DNA from 4 places in the Pseudoalteromonas maricaloris genome. Region 3 is predicted to be linked to each of the others. Evidence: predicted binding sites of a transcription regulator. Region 3 holds the regulator's gene; each other region holds the start of a gene.
What was found. The regulator ArgR, encoded in region 3, controls arginine synthesis, uptake and breakdown. The targets are predictions, from matches to a motif close to ANTGAATANNTATTCANT.

Region 1: a site for ArgR is predicted at 1,788-1,805, ahead of gltB (glutamate synthase large subunit). Genes of this name have one in related genera too.
Region 2: a site for ArgR is predicted at 1,981-1,998, ahead of CTT31_RS01880 (aspartate aminotransferase family protein). Genes of this name have one in related genera too.
Region 4: a site for ArgR is predicted at 1,900-1,917, ahead of CTT31_RS13135 (OadG family protein). Genes of this name have one in related genera too.

What each region holds. Positions count from the first base shown of each region.
Region 1 is NZ_CP024625.1:1,495,257-1,500,066, forward strand. Features, by position in the region: gene CTT31_RS06375 (Fe-Mn family superoxide dismutase) at 1-559, opposite strand, end outside; gene CTT31_RS06380 (Grx4 family monothiol glutaredoxin) at 946-1,290, shown strand; gene gltB (glutamate synthase large subunit) at 1,905-4,810, shown strand, end outside.
Region 2 is NZ_CP024625.1:464,237-469,046, forward strand. Features, by position in the region: gene CTT31_RS01870 (anthranilate synthase component II) at 1-326, shown strand, start outside; gene CTT31_RS01875 (HDOD domain-containing protein) at 546-1,721, shown strand; gene CTT31_RS01880 (aspartate aminotransferase family protein) at 2,079-3,290, shown strand; gene astA (arginine N-succinyltransferase) at 3,358-4,371, shown strand; gene astD (succinylglutamate-semialdehyde dehydrogenase) at 4,387-4,810, shown strand, end outside.
Region 3 is NZ_CP024625.1:3,152,287-3,157,096, reverse strand. Features, by position in the region: gene CTT31_RS13975 (SPFH domain-containing protein) at 1-1,165, opposite strand, end outside; gene CTT31_RS13970 (OB-fold-containig protein) at 1,249-1,860, opposite strand; gene argR (transcriptional regulator ArgR) at 2,265-2,732, opposite strand; gene mdh (malate dehydrogenase) at 2,974-3,906, shown strand; gene serA (phosphoglycerate dehydrogenase) at 3,970-4,810, opposite strand, start outside.
Region 4 is NZ_CP024625.1:2,980,079-2,984,888, reverse strand. Features, by position in the region: gene CTT31_RS13150 (aspartate kinase) at 1-680, shown strand, start outside; gene csrA (carbon storage regulator CsrA) at 771-956, shown strand; gene CTT31_RS13140 (hypothetical protein) at 1,033-1,527, opposite strand; gene CTT31_RS13135 (OadG family protein) at 1,986-2,234, shown strand; gene oadA (sodium-extruding oxaloacetate decarboxylase subunit alpha) at 2,247-4,028, shown strand; gene CTT31_RS13125 (sodium ion-translocating decarboxylase subunit beta) at 4,039-4,810, shown strand, end outside.

The DNA.
Region 1 (4,810 bases), 1.7 Mb from region 3:
AATCCCAGTTAACAAGTGCCCAGAAACCTTTAAGGTAATCAGGACGAACATTACGGTAATCGATGTAGTAAGCGTGTTCCCACAGGTCAACTGTGATGATAGGGGTAACACCTTCTTCAGTCAGCGGAGTCGCTGCATTTGAAGTGTTAACGATATCTAGAGAGCCGTCAGCTAGTTGTACTAACCAAGTCCAGCTTGAGCCAAAGTTGTTAACTGCTTTGTCGTTGAAAGCTTCTTGGAATGCTGCGAATGAGCCCCATTTTGCATTAATTAGTTCAGCAACTTTACCTGTTGGTTCGCCACCTGCATTTGGCGCAAGGCTGTGCCAGTAGAAAGTGTGGTTCCAGATTTGAGCAGCATTGTTGAAAACACCACCTTCAGAGCTACATACGATCTCTTCTAGTGATTTACCTTCAAAGTCAGTACCTTCGATAAGACCGTTAAGCTTTACAACGTATGTGTTGTGGTGCTTACCGTGGTGGAATTCTAGCGTCTCTTGAGAAACGTGCGGCTCAAGAGCATTTAGTGCATAAGGTAGTGACGGTAGTTCAAATGCCATATTAATCTCCATTTTTTGGTTGATTTGCCAATAACGCATACGAAAGGTAGCTAACATCAGCCCACTTTTCTATACCATTGGCCTATATAGTGATACTATAATTCCTGACTATTTTACTCAAGTTTTGGCAAACAGCAATGCGTGCCAGTGACTTAATGACTTATAATACACATTCTTTGTGAACATATGCCGAATAGCAGTCAAAGTGTAGAACATCATGACAGGCGGTCATGCTTATTTTAGCCATGTATCCCGAGATTCTACCGCTGCTTAAAGCTTGGTATTATGAATGCAACAGGTGTTGTTAAAGTGAGTAGCAAGCTAAAACGCCGATGCTAAACTAAATATTGATAAGCATTGGACGAAACGTCATTTTGAGGTAACTAATGGAAACTATTGACAAGATTAAACAGCAGATCGAAGAAAATCCAATCATCCTATATATGAAAGGGTCGCCAAAACTCCCTAACTGTGGTTTCTCTTCGCAGGCATCTCAGGCTTTGATGGCGTGTGGTGAGCAGTTTGCTTATGTTGACATTTTATTAAATCCAGATATTCGTGCTGAACTACCGCATTATGCGAACTGGCCAACTTTCCCTCAGCTTTGGGTAGAAGGCGAGTTAATCGGTGGTTGTGACATCATCATTGAGATGTTCCAAAAGGGTGAGCTTCAACCTCTTATTGCTGAAACAGCAGCTAAATATAAGAAAGACGAAGCAGCAGCGGAATAAGCTAACCGCTTATGGCAGAGTCGATACTCTGCCATGCTTTATTTTTTAAAAAATCTTCTAATATCTTCCTACCTACTTTTCTTAGCAAGTCTTTTTGTCTGATGTTTGGTTGAAAACCTGCAAGTTCATTGAATTTAAGATATTTACACTTTCATTAACGCTATCCGCGTTTATCTAACTCAGAGCTACTCACTTATTTTTATCAACTCAAGTTGACGTTAGCGTCAAGCTGAAAACGCTCTCTGTTTTGCATACCTATATAAACAGTGTAATAGAACGTGCTTCAGTATTGAGTTCTATAAAATCCAAAAAGTGAATAATTATTCACTTTTACCTTGGTTTACGTTTACGTAAACGTTTGCTATTGGTTATGTCTTGTTGCATTTTTATTGATGTGATACCGGTGTCATTTTACAAATTTATATTCACTATTTTCAAAGTGGCAAATTTATTACGATTTTGGCTAACTTGTCTTACCAATGAGAAATATTCAAGTTTGTGAATATGTATTCATATTTGTGTTGACTCTACTTTCAATCAAGGCTAATTTTGAATATCTGCCAGCATTTCGTCGTACCGTCATGGGCTGGCCGTTGTAGCAAGGGGAGGAGTCTATGTTATACGACTCAAAATTAGAAAAAGATAACTGTGGATTTGGCTTGATTGCGCATGTAAGCGGTCAGCCAAGTCACAAACTGATCCGTACAGCAATCACAGGTTTGGACCGCATGCAGCACCGAGGTGGTATTTCTGCAGATGGCAAAACCGGTGATGGTTGCGGACTGTTATTACAAAAACCGGATAGTTTTTTCCGTGCCGTCGCAGCTGAAAACGATTGGCATGTAGGCAAAAACTATGCGGTAGGTATGCTATTTTTAAATCAGGACCATGAGCTTGCAGCTGCGGCTGAGAAAGTGATCAGTGAAGAATTAGAAAAAGAAACACTGACGCTCATTGGTTGGCGTGAAGTACCCACCGATCCATCTATGCTTGGCCCTATCGCTAAAGCACAATTACCGCAGTTTAAACAGGTTTTTGTCGGTGCTCCTGAAGGGTGGCGTCCTAAAGATTTAGAGCGTCGTCTATATATAGCAAGACGACGCATTGAAAAGCGTTTAGAGCAAGATGAGCAGTTTTATATTTGTAGTTTGTCCGGTTTAGTGACTATCTACAAAGGCTTAATGATGCCAGCGGATCTACCGAATTTTTATACGGATCTTGCTGATATGCGGATGACCAGTGCGATTTGTGTATTCCATCAACGCTTTTCAACCAATACACAGCCTCGATGGCCGTTGGCGCAGCCATTCCGTTATTTAGCTCACAATGGTGAAATCAATACTATTGAAGGTAACCGTCAGTGGGCGAGAGCGCGTGCTTACAAGTTCGCGTCGCCGTTATTACCAGACTTACAAAATGCGGCACCGTTTGTCAATGAAACGGGTTCTGACTCGTCTAGTTTAGATAACATGCTAGAGCTATTTTTAGCTGGTGGCATGGACTTATTCCGCGCTATGCGTATGTTAGTGCCACCTGCATGGCAGAAAAATCGTGCCATGGATGAAGACTTACGCGCATTCTATGACTTTAACTCCATGCATATGGAACCTTGGGATGGCCCAGCTGGCATCGTGATGTCTGATGGACGCTTTGCTGCCTGTAATTTGGACCGTAACGGTCTTCGTCCTGCCCGCTATGTGATCACGCAAGACGGCTTTATTACGCTTGCCTCGGAAGTGGGCATTTGGGATTACGCGCCAGATGAAGTTATAGAAAAAGGTCGCGTGGGTCCAGGTGAATTACTGGTGGTTGATACCTTACATGGCAAGATTTGGCAGTCCGATGAAATCGATCAAGATTTGAAATCCAGACATCCATACAAAACTTGGCTTGAGCAAAACGTTAAGCGTTTAACGCCATTTGAAGCACTAGATGAAAAAGCGGCTGGCAAGCGCGATCTTGACGATGAAACCTTGTTGACCTATCAGAAACAGTTTGGTTATACCAACGAAGAGCTCGACCAAGTTATTCGCGTGATGGGTGAAAATGGCCAAGAAGCAACTGGTTCAATGGGTGACGATACGCCATTTGCAGTGCTATCTGAAGGACACCGTTCGATATTTGACTACTTCCGCCAGAAGTTTGCTCAGGTCACGAACCCGCCAATCGATCCGTTACGAGAAAATCATGTAATGTCACTGGCGACTTGTATTGGTCGCGAGCAAAACGTTTTCAACGAAACTACAGGTCATGCTAAACGTTTACAGTTTGCCTCGCCGGTACTGACTTATTCTGATATGCAGCAGCTATTAACCGCCGATGATGACCATTACTGTGCGTGTAAAATTTCATTGATTTACGAGATTGAAGAGTCTTTGCAAGATGCAATCAAGCGTATTTGTGATGAGGCTGTTGCAAAAGCAGGCTCCGGGTGCGTGATGTTAGTGCTCAGTGACCGAGAAATTGCTGCAGGCAAGCAAGTTATCCCAGCGGCGATGGCCGTGGGGGCAGTACAAAGGCGACTGGTGGATGGCAACCAGCGTTGCGATACTAATATTTTGGTTGAAACAGGTAGCGTGAGAGATCCGCACCAGTTTGCTGTTCTGTTAGGTTTTGGCGCAACAGCGATTTATCCTTATCTAGCCTACGAAACCCTTGTTGCAATGTGTGATAAGAAGATCATTAAAAAGTCTTACCGCGAGGTGACTCTGTCTTATCGCGGCGCGATTAACAAAGGTTTATACAAGATCATGTCGAAGATGGGGATCAGCACCATTGCTTCCTATCGTTGTTCGATGTTGTTTGAAGCCGTCGGTTTATCCGATGAGGTTGTTGAACTGTGCTTCAAAGGAGTTGCAAACCGTATTAAAGGTGCGTGTTTTGACGACTTTGCCTTGGAGCAACAACAACTCAATAAATTGGCATTTAGCAAGCGTAAACTACTATCACACGGTGGATTATTAAAGTATGTGCATGGTGGTGAATACCATGCTTATAACCCTGATGTCGTGCAAACTTTGCAGACCGCAGTTCGTTCGGGTAACTATCAAGACTACGTTAAATATGCGGAGCTGGTAAATAACCGTCCAATTACGAATTTGCGAGATATGCTTAAGCTTAATACGGCGCAACAAGCAATCGACATCAACGACGTTGAGCCTGCGACTGAGCTATACAAACGTTTTGACTCAGCCGCAATGAGTATCGGGGCTTTATCACCGGAGGCACATGAGGCGTTAGCGATTGCGATGAATCGCCTCGGCGGTTGCTCTAACTCTGGTGAGGGTGGTGAGGATAAGCTACGTTTTGGTACAGAAAAGAATTCGCGTATTAAGCAAGTTGCTTCTGGCCGATTCGGTGTGACACCACACTATTTACGTTCAGCTGACGTTATTCAAATCAAAGTTGCGCAAGGGGCAAAGCCGGGCGAGGGTGGTCAGCTTCCAGGTGAAAAAGTCACCCCTTATATCGCGAAGTTACGCTATTCGGTTCCTGGTGTTACTTTGATTTCGCCGCCGCC
Region 2 (4,810 bases), 1.4 Mb from region 3:
CACAAGCTTTAGGTGGTAAAATCATTCGAGCAAAACAAGTGATGCATGGTAAAACGTCGCAAGTGCACCATAACAATATGGGTGTATTTCAAGGTCTGCCATCACCATACGAAGTATGCCGCTACCACTCTTTAGTTGTTGAGCAAAGTAGCTTACCAAAATCTCTAGCCGTAACGGCTTGGACACAGACGCAAGAAGGTGAACGTGATGAAATTATGGGACTCGTAGCATCCGATAGAGCACTAGAAGGCGTGCAATTTCACCCAGAAGCTATCCTCACTGAACACGGCTTAGCATTACTTGATAACTTTATAAAACGCTTCTAAAGTTTAAACAAATCCAACAGAGTTTCGCCTAGGTGTTATATATCCATATTTGCCGCGCTTTTGTTGGTTAGACTAGGGTCTAGTTTTTGATACATAACTTTTTGATTCTATTGTGCGCAATATCAAATCATAATATTGCTTTTACTGGTATAATGTTAATCAGTAAGACGATTCTGTGAGTGCTTAACTCAGTGTTTTTCTTTTAGATAAGTAGCATGCATGACGCAAGAAAATAAGCAAATTAGAATGGCACAAGCGCTGTCCGAACGTGCCCATGACCTTCTTATCAGCCTCAACTTTGCGCAGAAGCAAATAGGCTATATCCATACATTTGATATTAGCTACGGTGAGAATATCGCACAGCGCACTATGCTAGAGGTGGAAATTGCTGCGGCTGCAAAACGCCAAGAGAGCAGCACAAGTCATCATAAATATATTGCCAAAGCGAGTAAGCATCTACATTCCGTTATCGAAGAAGTTATCACAAAGCAACTGCATGACCTTGATAACATCTATCATGAAGTCATTGGCATTCAAGACTCCGTTCCTGCGATCTTAGATATTCTAGCTGTGCGCTCAGCTTCGGTTGGGCGTTTAGAACCTTTGGTCAATGACTTAAGTTGGTTGGGTCGTGAGCTGGTTTCGCTAGTCAACTTGCCACAGTATCGCAAAAAAAACAGTAAAGGCACGTCCATTAAGGTCGACACTCCAGCATTAGCATTAAGGTATTTAGGCCTTGAGAACTTGCAAATGGTGATCCCGACAATGGCGGTAAGACACTGGATGCCGCATGCTACAGAACCATTTGGCTTAATGAAGCGTAAATTACGCGAGCTGAGCATGAGCACAGCCATTGCGGCAAAAGAGCTGGCACCATTTTTTGGGGTAAAAGAACAGCATGCATTTACTTTAGGCATGTTACTAGAGCTTGGGAAAGTGGCCTTGATCCGTCTTTATTTACGCACCTTCGAAAAAGTGTGGCAAGCCAAGGTACAAATAGCACGAGACAAAAAGCAAAAAGACCTACACACCGCATTAATGGAGTTATCTCCTGATCCATTATTTTTACGTAACTTGTTGATAGAACATTCGGCAGAGATTTCACGTAAGCTAATTGAAAAAATGGAGTTACGTTATTTGCCCTTTAATGCCGTCATGGAAGAGTATGCGCAAACTTATCTACCAAATGCGCATAAAAACATTGCTGACCCATTACCTCTGACACAAGTGATGCAAAAAGCCTATGGCTACGCACAACTGCTTGTTTTAAAAGATAGTCAGTTAATTGAAGATGACGAAGCCGAGATTTTGCTCAATCATTTAGAACTTACCGAGGAAATGCGTCAGCAATTGGCAAAATGTGCGTTCCATAACCTGCAGTTGACGATTTTGTAAAAAAAATTGAAATTTTTTTTGCGACTATTCATTCAAAACCTAATCTTAAATGATCTGTGCAAGGCTGCACGGCGCTTGCTTTGCCCTAAATATCTGCCCTAGATAGTTATTCACTTGAGTTGAGAATATATGTTAAACCCTTGAATACTAAGGGCTGAGAACGTGGTATAAGTGAGACAAATGGCGCTTTTTCTGGAATAATGAGCGTATGAATTTTGTGCCATCAAGGGGCGGGTCAAAATACATAGCACCGAATTGGTGTGAATAAATATCCTATCAAGTGGCGGCAACGCGCCGACCTCCAAAAGGAAATGACTCCTTGTTTGCACTTTCACTCACCAAATATGAGGAAATAAAATGACTATCAATCGTGAATTGTTTGACGACGTAATGGTACCTAACTACGCACCTTCAGCGGTAATTCCAGTGAAAGGTGAAGGTTCTCGAGTATGGGATCAGAAAGGTCGTGAGTACATCGACTTTGCTGGTGGTATCGCAGTTAACTGTCTAGGTCATTGTCACCCAGCTTTGGTGGGCGCGCTTAAAGAGCAAGGCGAGAAAATTTGGCATCTGTCTAACGTGATGACTAATGAGCCTGCACTACGTTTAGCGAAAAAGCTAACTGATGCGACGTTCGCAGAGAAAGTCTACTTTGCAAACTCAGGTGCAGAAGCGAATGAAGCGGCGCTTAAACTAGCACGCCGTTGGGCACTAGATAAGTTTGGTACTGAAAAGTCGCAAATCATCTCTTTCAACAAAGGTTTCCACGGCCGTACTTTCTTCACTGTAACTGTAGGTGGTCAAGCTGCATACTCTGATGGCTTTGGTCCAAAGCCGGGCGACATTGTTCATACAGACTATAACGATTTAGCGGCATTTGAAGCACTTATTTCAGACAACACTTGTGCCGTGATGATGGAGCCGCTACAAGGCGAAGGTGGTATCATTTCACCAACTTCTGAGTTTGTAAAAGGTGTTCGCGAGCTGTGTGACAAGCACAATGCGCTACTTATTTTTGATGAAGTGCAAACTGGTGTTGGCCGTACTGGTGACTTGTATGCATACCAAGGTTTAAACGTAACCCCTGATATTTTAACAACGGCTAAAGCGCTTGGCGGTGGTTTCCCTATCGGCGCGATGATCACAACAACAGAGATTGCTGCGCACCTAAAAGTAGGTACTCATGGTTCTACATACGGCGGTAACCCGCTGGCGTGTGCGGTTGCAGAAGCGGCATTTGACACAGTAAACACAACAGCTGTACTTGATGGCGTAAAAGCAAAAGAGCAGCTGTTCCGTGAACTATTAAACGACATCAACGAAAAGTACAACGTATTCACCGAAGTACGTGGTAAAGGTCTATTGCTTGGTGGTGTAGTCACTGAAAAGTACGAAGGCAAAGCAAAAGAATTCTTGGTTGAAGGTATCAAGCAAGGCGTGATGTCACTTGTTGCAGGTGCAAACGTAGTACGTTTCACTCCATCTCTTGTTATTCCAGAAGCTGACATCCGCGAAGGGATGGCACGCTTCGAAAAAGCCGTTGCTGCGGTAGTTGCTAACAACGCTTAATACTGGTTGCAAGGTCACCTTTTGGTGGCCTTGTTGTTATCCACATTTTTGAGGAGTAAGCGGGCTCATGATGATCCTTCGCCCAATCCAAGAAAGCGATTATCCAGCGCTTTTAAACATTGCTCACGAATCAGGTCACGGTTTTACCTCTTTGCCTGTAAACGAAGAGCTATTACAGAAGAAGATTGCACGCTCAGTTGCTTCCTTTGGCAAGCAAGCTGACAAGCCTTTTGATGAAGGTTATTTATTTGTATTAGAAGATACTGAAACAGGCGAGGTGGTTGGTACCAGCGGTATCGAAGCTGCGGTTGGTTTAGATGATGCGTTTTATCATTATCACCTAAGCAAAGTGATCCACTCTTCACGCACACTCGATGTTTATAAAGCAGTGGATATTTTAACGCTATGTAATGACTACACTGGCGCGACGGAATTATGCACTCTGTTTTTAAAAGATGGCTATCGCAAAGGCGCAAATGGCAAATTGCTGTCTCGCTCTCGCTTTATGTTTATCAATCAACATCGTGATCGTTTTGCTGAAACCGTTATCGCGGAAATGCGCGGTGTTTCTAACGAGCAAGGCGAAAGTCCGTTCTGGCAATGGCTTGAAGAGCATTTCTTCTCGATGGATTTCCCGACAGCGGATTATCTAACGGGGATCGGCCAAAAGGTCTTTATTGCTGAATTAATGCCTAAGTACCCAATCTACGTGAACCTGCTTAGTAAAGAAGCACAAGCGGTGATTGGTGAAGTTCACGACAATACGCGTCCTGCTATTGAGCTACTAAAAAGCGAAGGTTTCACATTTAATGGTTATGTTGATATCTTCGACGCGGGTCCAACGGTAGAAGCAAAAGTGGGGAATATCCGCACGGTTCGCAATAGTGAAACTCGTACTGTGAAAATAGGCGAAAGCAACGGTGGATTCCCTGTTATGGTCGCAAATGGTAAACTTGTTGATTATCGCGCGGCGGTAATCGAGTTAGCCCTGACTGATAGCAATGAAGTGACGCTTGCTCCACATGTTGCCGCGGCGCTAAAAGTTGAAGAAGGCGATCAAGTAAGCCTAGTAAAGATTTAAGATTGGGAACAGATTATGACAACACATGCAGCACAACTAATAAATGGTGAGTGGATTGCAGGACAAGGCGCAAGCTTTAGCTCTGTAAACCCAGCAAACAACGACGTTATTTGGAGCGCAAACGCAGCTACTGCTGAGCAAGTTGATGGCGCAGTAAAAGCGGCTCGTGAAGCTTTTTATTCATGGAGCGACATGAGCTTTGAAGCGCGTCTAGAAATTGTTAAGCGTTTCGCTGAAGTACTAAAAGAAAATAGCGAAGAGCTGGCTATTGCAATTGCTAAAGAAACGGGTAAGCCACTTTGGGAAACTCGTACAGAAGCGGGTGCTATGGTAGGTAAAATCGCGATTTCTGAGAAAGCCTATCAAGAGCGTACAGGCGTTGTGGAAAATCCAATGCCAGTTGGCCGTGCCGTGATCCGTCACAAGGCGCATGGTGTAG
Region 3 (4,810 bases):
CTTGTTTTTCACGCTCGGCTTCAGCAATACATTGCACGTCTTTGATGCGCTCTTGTTCCTCGGCAACGGTTTTCTCAACGGCAACCCGTTCGCGTTGGACATCGGCGATTTCTTTTTGCTCGACTTCCAGTGCTTTGGCTTTTTGGATACGTAAAATTTCGGTTTCGCGTTCGCGCTCAATAATTTCAATCTGGCGAGAACGCGTGACTTTTTCTTCTTCTATGCCGAGTAAGCGAAGGCGATTTTGCTCTGCAACATCGATTTCACGCTGTTTATTGTGCTCTGCAATTGCAATTGCTTCGTCCGCTTTGAGGCGTGCTTCTTCGGCTTTTAAGCGCTCTTCATGCTTAACACGTTCAGCTTCTGCGGCTTCGCGAGCGCGCACCGATTCGATTTCACGGCGCTGTCTTGCGCTAGCATCTTCTCGTTGGCGCTCGACTTCTGCTGCTTTTTCAAAGGCTGCTTGGTTTTGGTTGTCGATTTGCGCTTTTTCATCGCATTTAAGTTGGTTCGTTTCCACGTTTTGGCGTGAGGTTTTTTCGGTAATACGGCGAATACCTTCAGCGTCAAGAATGTTATTTGGATCTAACTTGTCGATAGAGGTTTGTTCAAGATAATCAATCGCCACATCTTCTAACGTATAGCCAGATAAATCTTGTCCAATCACTTCTTTAATAGAATCTCGGAACTCATTACGATGGGTAAATAGCTCCTCAAAATTCATGCGCTTACCAACGGTTTTCAAGGCTTCGGAGAATTTTGCCTCAAATAATGCTTGTAAGGTTTCTGGTGCCGATGCGCGGGCACAGCCAACTTGTTTAGCAACGCGTAGGATATCTTCTTTGTTTTCGTTTACGCGAATGTAAAAAGTGATGGCGATGTCAGCACGGATATTGTCTTTACAGATCAGGCCGCTGTTTTCACGACGCTCCAATACCATGCGGTTAGTTGAAATATCCATGACTTCCATTTTATGGATCACAGGTAGCACAATGCCGCCTGTAGTCGTGACATCCGGCTCGTTTTTCATCTTGTTGATGATCAATGCCTGACCTTGTTCAACCTTGCGGTAGAACTTTCCAATCAGAAGTAGAATGGCAAAAATAATGACGATGGATATGCCCACGATTGCGAGCACCGGTCCGAGGTTGTTTAGAAATTCCATGTTTTTTCCTGCGTTGCGCTATGTTGTTTGAGCTGGTATTAGCTATACCAACTAGTTCCTAAATTCCGTTATTTTCCGTACTATTACCAAGGTTTAGCCACAATCGTGTAGCTATGTGTAAGGGTGTCATGTTCGATAAGTAAGGCACTGTCTCCTAGTGTGAAAGTGTTATCTTCATCCGAGCGCACTTCGATGAGTTGCTCTGTTCCTTGAATATATACTCTGGCTTGACCGAACGTGTTGCTAACTCTTGATGTTGCAATAACGCATTCGAGCCCAACCAGCGCTTGCTTTGATGTGGTTTCTTGGCTTTCGAAAAAGCGTCGTAATGGTCTTACAATTACAGCGGTTAGTGGTAATGCAGCAATGAGGCTGGCAAGCATAAATACCGTGCCCATCAGGTAGTAAAAAATGCCATCGCCTAGTAGGTAAGCAAAAAACTGTTGCACATAAATACTGACAATCCAGCCCAGCGCGATGATTAAACTTAATGAAATACTCACAGGGACTCCGCCAAAAGCGACCTCCCAAAAAGAACCAGAGCTTGCGCCTTCGGCTTCAATATCAACATCGCCTTCTAAGATATCGATATCAGCAAAACCGAGTAAAGCAATTAGCCAGAACAACAGCACTATCAGTAATAGTGTTGAAAAAATAACAGTGGGAAACGTAAATGCAGTATTTAAAAATTCCATTGCTGTTCCTTAGTTCCTTGTATTTCCTTTTAAGCGGTTAAGTAAGTGAATTGTCCACTCAGCGCCATAAGGTATCTTTGTGTGCATCAAGCGGTGAGTTCCGCATCATAGAATGTGAGATGATTGAGTGAAGCGAATAGCGCTCGTGTCCGGAAAGACTGAGACACTGTAGGAAACAAATCCGAAAAGCTAGTCAATCAGCTTAAAAACCATCCATGCGTTGTGAGAAAGCCTCACATGTGTTTCTAAAGTTGCCACATTTAGACATATTATGTCAAACGTTTTTTTGCTGTAAAGATAAGCAATTTATTTTGTTTATCGTGATAGTGGGAAAGCGTGTTTGTAGAAGCTAGAGTATCAGAATATGTGCTAACCTGTGAGTTAGCACCGATAAAAATAATAGACTAAACGTTATCGAACAGAGTTTTTACTTTATCTAAAGTAACGTCGATTTCAGATACTTTGGCAGGGGCAATAAAAATCGTGTCATCGCCAGCGATGGTACCTAATACGCCGTCTGCGGTGCCTAATGAGTCAAGTAGCCTCGCAATTAACTGTGCAGCACCAGGACTGGTTCGAATAATAATCATCATTTCGTTGTGCATAATATCAACGACTAACTGACGTAAAGGACTTTTTGCTGTTGGTACGCTCATTTCGGCGGGTAAGCAGTAAACCATTTCTTGTTTGGCATTACGTGTACGCACAGCACCAAACTTGCTCAGCATGCGCGACACTTTGCTCTGACTGACGTTGTCAAATCCTTGTTGTTTTAGAGCATCAACAATTTCACCTTGAGAGCCAAAGTTTTCTTCTTTTAAAATGGCTTTAAATGCTTTGATCAGTGCTTCTTGTTTTTCTTGCGGCTGCATAGTCTGTCTTCTTTTACGGCTAATCTTTAAATTCTACACAAAACCACCGAGATTCCCAAATTTGCGCGACCAAAATAGCAGTCGTAAAGCATAAGAGTACAAAGTGTCGCGATCTTTACACTTTTATTTAAGACATTAGTCAAAAAATCTCGAAAATAACCGTGATTAATTTGTGTTTAACAGCGCTTTTCATTATCTTTACTGCACACTCAATTCCACCTTCAAATTATGGAGAATTCAAATGAAAGTTGCTGTATTAGGTGCCGCTGGCGGTATCGGTCAAGCTCTATCTTTATTGCTTAAAAATGGTCTTCCAGCTGGCTCTGAGTTAGCGCTTTATGACGTTGCACCTGTTGTACCTGGTGTTGCAGTTGACTTATCTCACATCCCAACTGCGGTAAAAGTAGCGGGTTATGGTAAAGACGACCTAGACTCAGCTCTTGCTGGTGCTGACGTAGTGCTTATCCCTGCTGGTATGCCTCGTAAGCCTGGTATGGACCGTGCTGACCTATTCAACGTTAACGCAGGTATCATCAAGACACTTGCTGAAGGTATCGTTAGAAGCTGCCCTAAAGCACTTGTTGGTATCATCACAAACCCAGTAAATGGCACGGTACCAATCGTTGCTGAAGTGTTCAAAAAAGCAGGTACTTATGATCCAGCTCGCGTATTCGGTGTAACAACGCTTGACGTTATCCGCGCTGAAACCTTCATCGCAGAGCTTAAAGGTCTAGACGTTGCTGAAGTTAAGATCCCAGTAATTGGTGGTCACTCAGGTACTACAATTCTACCTCTGCTTTCTCAAGTTGAAGGTGTTGAGTTCACTGACGAAGAAGTTGCTGCACTAACGACTCGTATCCAAAACGCGGGTACTGAAGTGGTTGAAGCTAAAGCGGGTGGCGGTTCAGCTACGCTTTCAATGGGTGCAGCAGCAGCACGTTTCTGCTTCTCACTAGTGAAAGGCCTACAAGGTGAAGAAGTACTTGAGTACGCATACGTTGAAGGTAACACAGGCGATGCAACATTCTTTGCACAGCCAGTTATCCTTGGTAAAAACGGTGTAGAGAAGTTACTTCCTTACGGTGAGCTAAGCGCGTTTGAGCAAAAAGCAAAAGACGACATGCTAGCGACACTTGAAAAAGACATCAAAGAAGGTGTTGATTTCATGGCGTAAGCCAGATTGATACAAAAAAACCAGTCGCTTCACAGTGACTGGTTTTTTTATGTGTGATTATTCTTAGTGAAGAATACGTGCTCTAATAGTTCCTTCAACTGCACTTAACTCTTTCAACGCCACTTCAGAGTGGTCGCTATCGACGTCGATAACCACGTAACCAATAGATTCATCCGTTTGTAGGTATTGCGCCGCAATATTGATACCGTGCTGAGCGAACGCTTGGTTGATTTGCGTTAGTACGCCTGGGCGGTTTACGTGTACGTGTAATAAACGACTTCGGTTTGATAATTCAGGTAGAGAAACCTCAGGGAAGTTCACAGCCGTGACTGTTGAACCGTTATCTGAATATTTCGCCAACTTACCCGCGACTTCCACACCGATATTTTCTTGTGCTTCTTGGGTAGAACCACCGACGTGTGGTGTTAGCAGCACATTGTCAAACTCGCGTAGTGGTGAGACGAATTCTTCATGATTAGATTTTGGCTCAACGGGGAATACATCAATAGCAGCGCCGGAAAGCTTCTTGGCCGCCAATGCTTCAGCTAAAGCGTCGATATCAACAACCGTTCCACGTGATGCGTTAATTAGGATTGCGCCTTGCTTCATCACTTCAATTTCAGCCATGCCGATAAGGTTTTTGGTCTGTGATGTCTCCGGTACATGCAAACTGACCACGTCCGCTCTTTGTAACAATTGCGTAAGCGTGTGTAACTGCGTTGCGTTGCCGAGCGTGAGCTTATCTTCGATGTCATAAAACTCGACGTTCATCCCGATATTCTCAGCCATAATGCCAAGCTGGGTGCCAATGTGACCATAACCAATAATACCTAGCGTTTTACCACGAGCTTCGTATGAACCGTCGGCAGATTTATCCCACTCACCGCGATGCGCCTTTGCGTTG
Region 4 (4,810 bases), 170 kb from region 3:
ATCCGCGAATAGAGCCAAATGCAAGGCGTCTATCACATATTACTTTTTCTGAGATGTTGGAGCTAGCAAGTGTTGGCGCTAAGGTCTTGCAGATACGTTCGGTTGAAGCGGCCGGTCGATATAATGTACCGCTGCGCGTACTTTCTTCGTTTTCTCCTGATAACGGCACCTTAATTAGCTATGAGGAAGGTAAGATGAAAAACACCAAAGTGGTCTCTGGGGTAGCGAGTGTCAAAGACGAAGCGCTTATCTTAGTTAACAATGTAGATGCAAAACCTAGTAATCTTGCCAATATACTGTCTCTTCTTGGTGAGCATAATATCGAAGTCGATATGATTAACCATTTGAACCACAGTGAGAAAAAAATAGACTATGCTTTTACTGTGCACACAAATGATTGTATTCTGGCGGAAGAAGTTTTAGCGCAACATGCACAAAATTTAGGTGGCGCAACGGTAGAGGTTAATGCTAACGTGGCAAAAATCTCAGCGGTTGGCATCGGGATGAAATCTCATTCAGGTGTTGCTGGTCTCTTTTTTATGGCATTGGCCGAAGAAAATATTCACACTCTATTAGTATCTACATCAGAGATAAAAATCTCGGCACTAGTAGAAGAAAAATATTTAGAGCTAGCTGTACGGGCTTTACATGCCAAATTCGAATTGGAAAGTACTGAGTAAAAGAAGTTTTTGCTTACTTTTCTAGGAACTTTTATTTAAAATGGATTTGACGCGGAATCTTTTAAATTTTGGAATAACAGGAGCAAGAGAATGCTAATACTAACTCGTCGAGTAGGTGAAACCCTGATGATTGGTGATGAAGTGACTGTAACAGTACTAGGTGTTAAAGGTAACCAAGTACGTATTGGTGTAAATGCGCCTAAAGATGTTTCAGTTCACCGTGAAGAAATTTACATGCGAATCCAGGCTGAGAAATCTAGCCCGGGCAATATGTAATTGACCAAATACTGAATTACGATGTTAGTTAACATGGTTTAACTGGCATAATAAAACCCCGCCACTGCGGGGTTTCTTATTTCTGGCTTTGCTCAGATAAAAAGGCAATCGCTTCTTCGTTAAGTCCAGATTTACTGATATAGCTCGGGTTGTTTTGGTGAAATACCAAAAAACCTCTGTTCGTTTCAACAAGTTTATCTAAGTCGTCAAATAGGTAAGAAAATTCGGCATGTGTCGCTTTGGTGCTAATGCCTGCTTTAGAGATTGAAACCTCGACGATATTGCCGGCGGCACGAGAATATGACTGTCTTATCACCCACCAAGCTTTGCGATAGTAGAAAGCGACGCATTCAACTACAGCCAATAGAATAAGAAAGTTCCCGACGTAGTGCTCCTGCAACCCGTAAATAGCAAACAGCCCCAGTAAAATTAGTAGTACAAGCAAGCCATATTTCGGTTTAACAGCAAGCCCATTGGCTTCAGACTCTTCAAAACACTCTCGATAATAGGCTTTATCTAACTTAAATTGGCTTTGAAAAGATAAATTTTCATTTTGTTCAAGGGAGGGCATAGACGTTCGTTTTGGTAAAAATTTCCCCTTATTATACCCATCTATATTGAAAAAGCTGTAACGCGAATAAATTGTTTGCAGCTCCCTTTTCCCACATCCAGCGAAATACGCGTCATACAGGGTGACGTTAACGTAAATGTTAAATTTTGGTCAGTCCAATTTACAATTTATCTTGCGTAATCAAAAATCCATTCTATATTCATTAAAATCTCAGTATTAGTTGGCGCTATTTTGAATATTTTTCATATTTATTACGTTAATTTTCCATATTTATTAATGTTTTCTTAGCTAACTCACTGATAGTTTGTAAATTAAGTGCTTTGGTAATACCAATTTACAACGCGCTTTACAGTGGAACATTTTTTGTTATAAGGTGAATAAATATCTACAAAAAGTGAAGGTTTATACCTGTTCGTTAACATCGAACAGGAAAACCAAACAGCAAGTAAGGGGTAAAAATGGATATTGGATCGCAGCTACTGCAAGCAGGAAATCTCATGCTGACCGGTATGGTTGGTGTTTTTGTTTTTCTGTCCATTTTAATTTTTGCGATGCGACTGTTGGCCAACTTTGCTGCTCAATTTAAAGAAGTAGAGCCAAGTACCACAAGATCAAAAACAACCAGAGCAACATCGTCACAGGGTGTGCCGCAGGCACATATTGCAGCCATTAGCGCTGCCGTTGCAGCCTATAGAAAAAACAATTAATAGGGGTTTTGCATGTCACAGTTAAAGCTAACCGAATTAGTGCTGCGCGACGCGCATCAGTCATTACTCGCCACCAGAATGCGCTTGGAAGATATGCTTCCTATCGCTGAGAAGCTCGACAATATGGGCTATTGGTCTGTTGAATCATGGGGGGGAGCAACCTTCGACTCGTGTATTCGCTATTTAGGCGAAGATCCATGGGAGCGGATCCGTGCGCTGAAAGCTGCGATGCCAAAAACCAAACAGCAAATGCTACTGCGTGGCCAGAATTTATTGGGCTATCGTCACTATGCTGATGATGTTGTCGAAAAGTTTGTTGAGCGTGCCCACCATAACGGGGTGGACGTATTTAGAATATTCGATGCAATGAACGACGTGCGCAACTTAGAAACGGCTATTAAAGCTGCCATTAAAGTGGGCGCGCATGCGCAGGGGACGATTTCGTATACCGTAAGCCCTGTTCATACGCTGGAAATGTGGCTCACGCAAGCTAAGCAGCTCGAAGACTTGGGCTGTCATTCCATTTGTATCAAGGACATGGCTGGGTTACTAAAACCCTATGATGCCGAAAAGTTAATCTCTGGGCTTAAAGCGTCCGTCTCTATTCCCATCGCAATGCAGTGCCATGCAACCACAGGACTCAGTACTGCAACTTATCAAAAAGCCATAGATGCGGGTATCGATATGCTCGATACGGCGATTTCTTCGATGAGTATGACCTATGGCCATAGCGCAACAGAAACTATTGCGGCGATTGTGGAAGGCACAGAACGTGATACAGGACTTGACTTACTCGAGCTTGAAGAGGTTGCAGCCTATTTCCGTGAAGTGAGAAAGAAATATGCAGCTTTTGAGGGCAGCTTAAAAGGAGTAGATGGTCGTATTCTATCTGCACAAGTGCCTGGTGGCATGTTAACCAATATGGAAAATCAACTGCGAGAGCAAGGTGCGGGTGACAAGCTTGACGCAGTACTAAAAGAAATTCCAAGTGTGCGTAAAGAGCTTGGCTATCTGCCACTCGTAACACCAACCTCACAGATTGTCGGGACGCAAGCGGTATTAAACGTACTTACCGGTGAGCGTTATAAGTCTATAACCAAAGAAACGGCTGGCGTGCTGAAAGGCGAATATGGAGCGACACCAGCGCAAGTCGACCAAGCTTTACAACAACGTGTGCTTGAAGGTGCAGAGCCTATTACCTGCCGTCCTGCCGACTTAATTGAAGCTGAGCTAGATAGTTTACAAAGCGAGCTAGTTGCGATGGCAAAAGAGGAGCAAATTACCTTAGCCGACGAGGTTATTGATGATGTGCTTACCTATGCATTATTTCCGCAGATTGGCCTTAAATTCTTGAAAAATCGCAATAACCCAGATGCGTTTGAGCCAAAACCGACGCTTGTTGAAAGCAAACAACAAAAAGCTGCAGCAACGTCTGCTAAAGCCAAGTCATCAGCTACTGAGCGTTACAGCGTAAAAGTGGATGGCAAAGTATACGATGTGGTGGTTGCGCCGGGTGGAGAGTTACAAGAAGTACAAGTCAAAGACAGTGAGCTTATTCCGCAATCAACCTCGGTGAGCTCCAGTGAAACTTTGAATGCGCCACTTGCCGGCAACATCTTTAAGCTTATGGTGCGCGCAGGAGATGAAGTGCAAGAAGGCGATGTGGTGCTCATCATGGAAGCCATGAAAATGGAAACCGAGGTGCGTGCAACACACAGTGGCCAAGTTGCAGAGCTACTCGTCTCTGAAGGCGACTCCGTCAGTGCTGGCGATGCCATCATGTCTTTAGCATAAGGATGTTGTGATGGAAGGGTTACTTAATTTATGGCAAGCAACAGGGCTTGCCAACTTCACCGTGCCTGCACTTTGCATGATGGCTGTGGGCTGCGGACTTTTGTATCTTGCGATCGCCAAAGGCTTTGAGCCGTTGCTATTAGTGCCTATTGGCTTTGGTGCCATACTCACGAACATTCCTGTTGCTGGGCTTGCCGATCCTGGTGGGCTTTTATACTACGTGTATTACATTGGTATAGACAGCGGAGTATTCCCCTTGCTGATCTTTATGGGGGTGGGCGCGATGACGGACTTTAGTGCACTGATAGCCAACCCCAAGATGCTGTTGCTTGGTGCCGCAGCTCAATTTGGGATCTTTGCCACTTTGTTTGGGGCTATATTGCTGAACTATATTCCGGGCTTTGAATTTACCCTGCAAGACGCTTCAGCAATCGCCATTATTGGCGGTGCTGATGGACCAACTGCGATATTCCTCGCGTCTAAGCTTGCACCAGAGTTACTAGGTGCAATTGCGGTGGCAGCCTATTCGTATATGGCGTTAGTGCCAATTATTCAACCACCGATCATGAAAGCACTCACGACGCAAGAAGAGCGCCAGATTGCGATGCCGCAGCTGCGCCATGTATCAAAAACCGAGAAAATCCTCTTTCCTCTGGCGGTACTAGGTTTGACGATATTGTTTTTACCTGCTGCAACACCTTTGGTTGGTATGTTTTGCTTGGGTAACTTGATGAAAGAGTGCGGTGTAGTAGACCGTTTGAGTAAAACGGCGCAAAACGAGT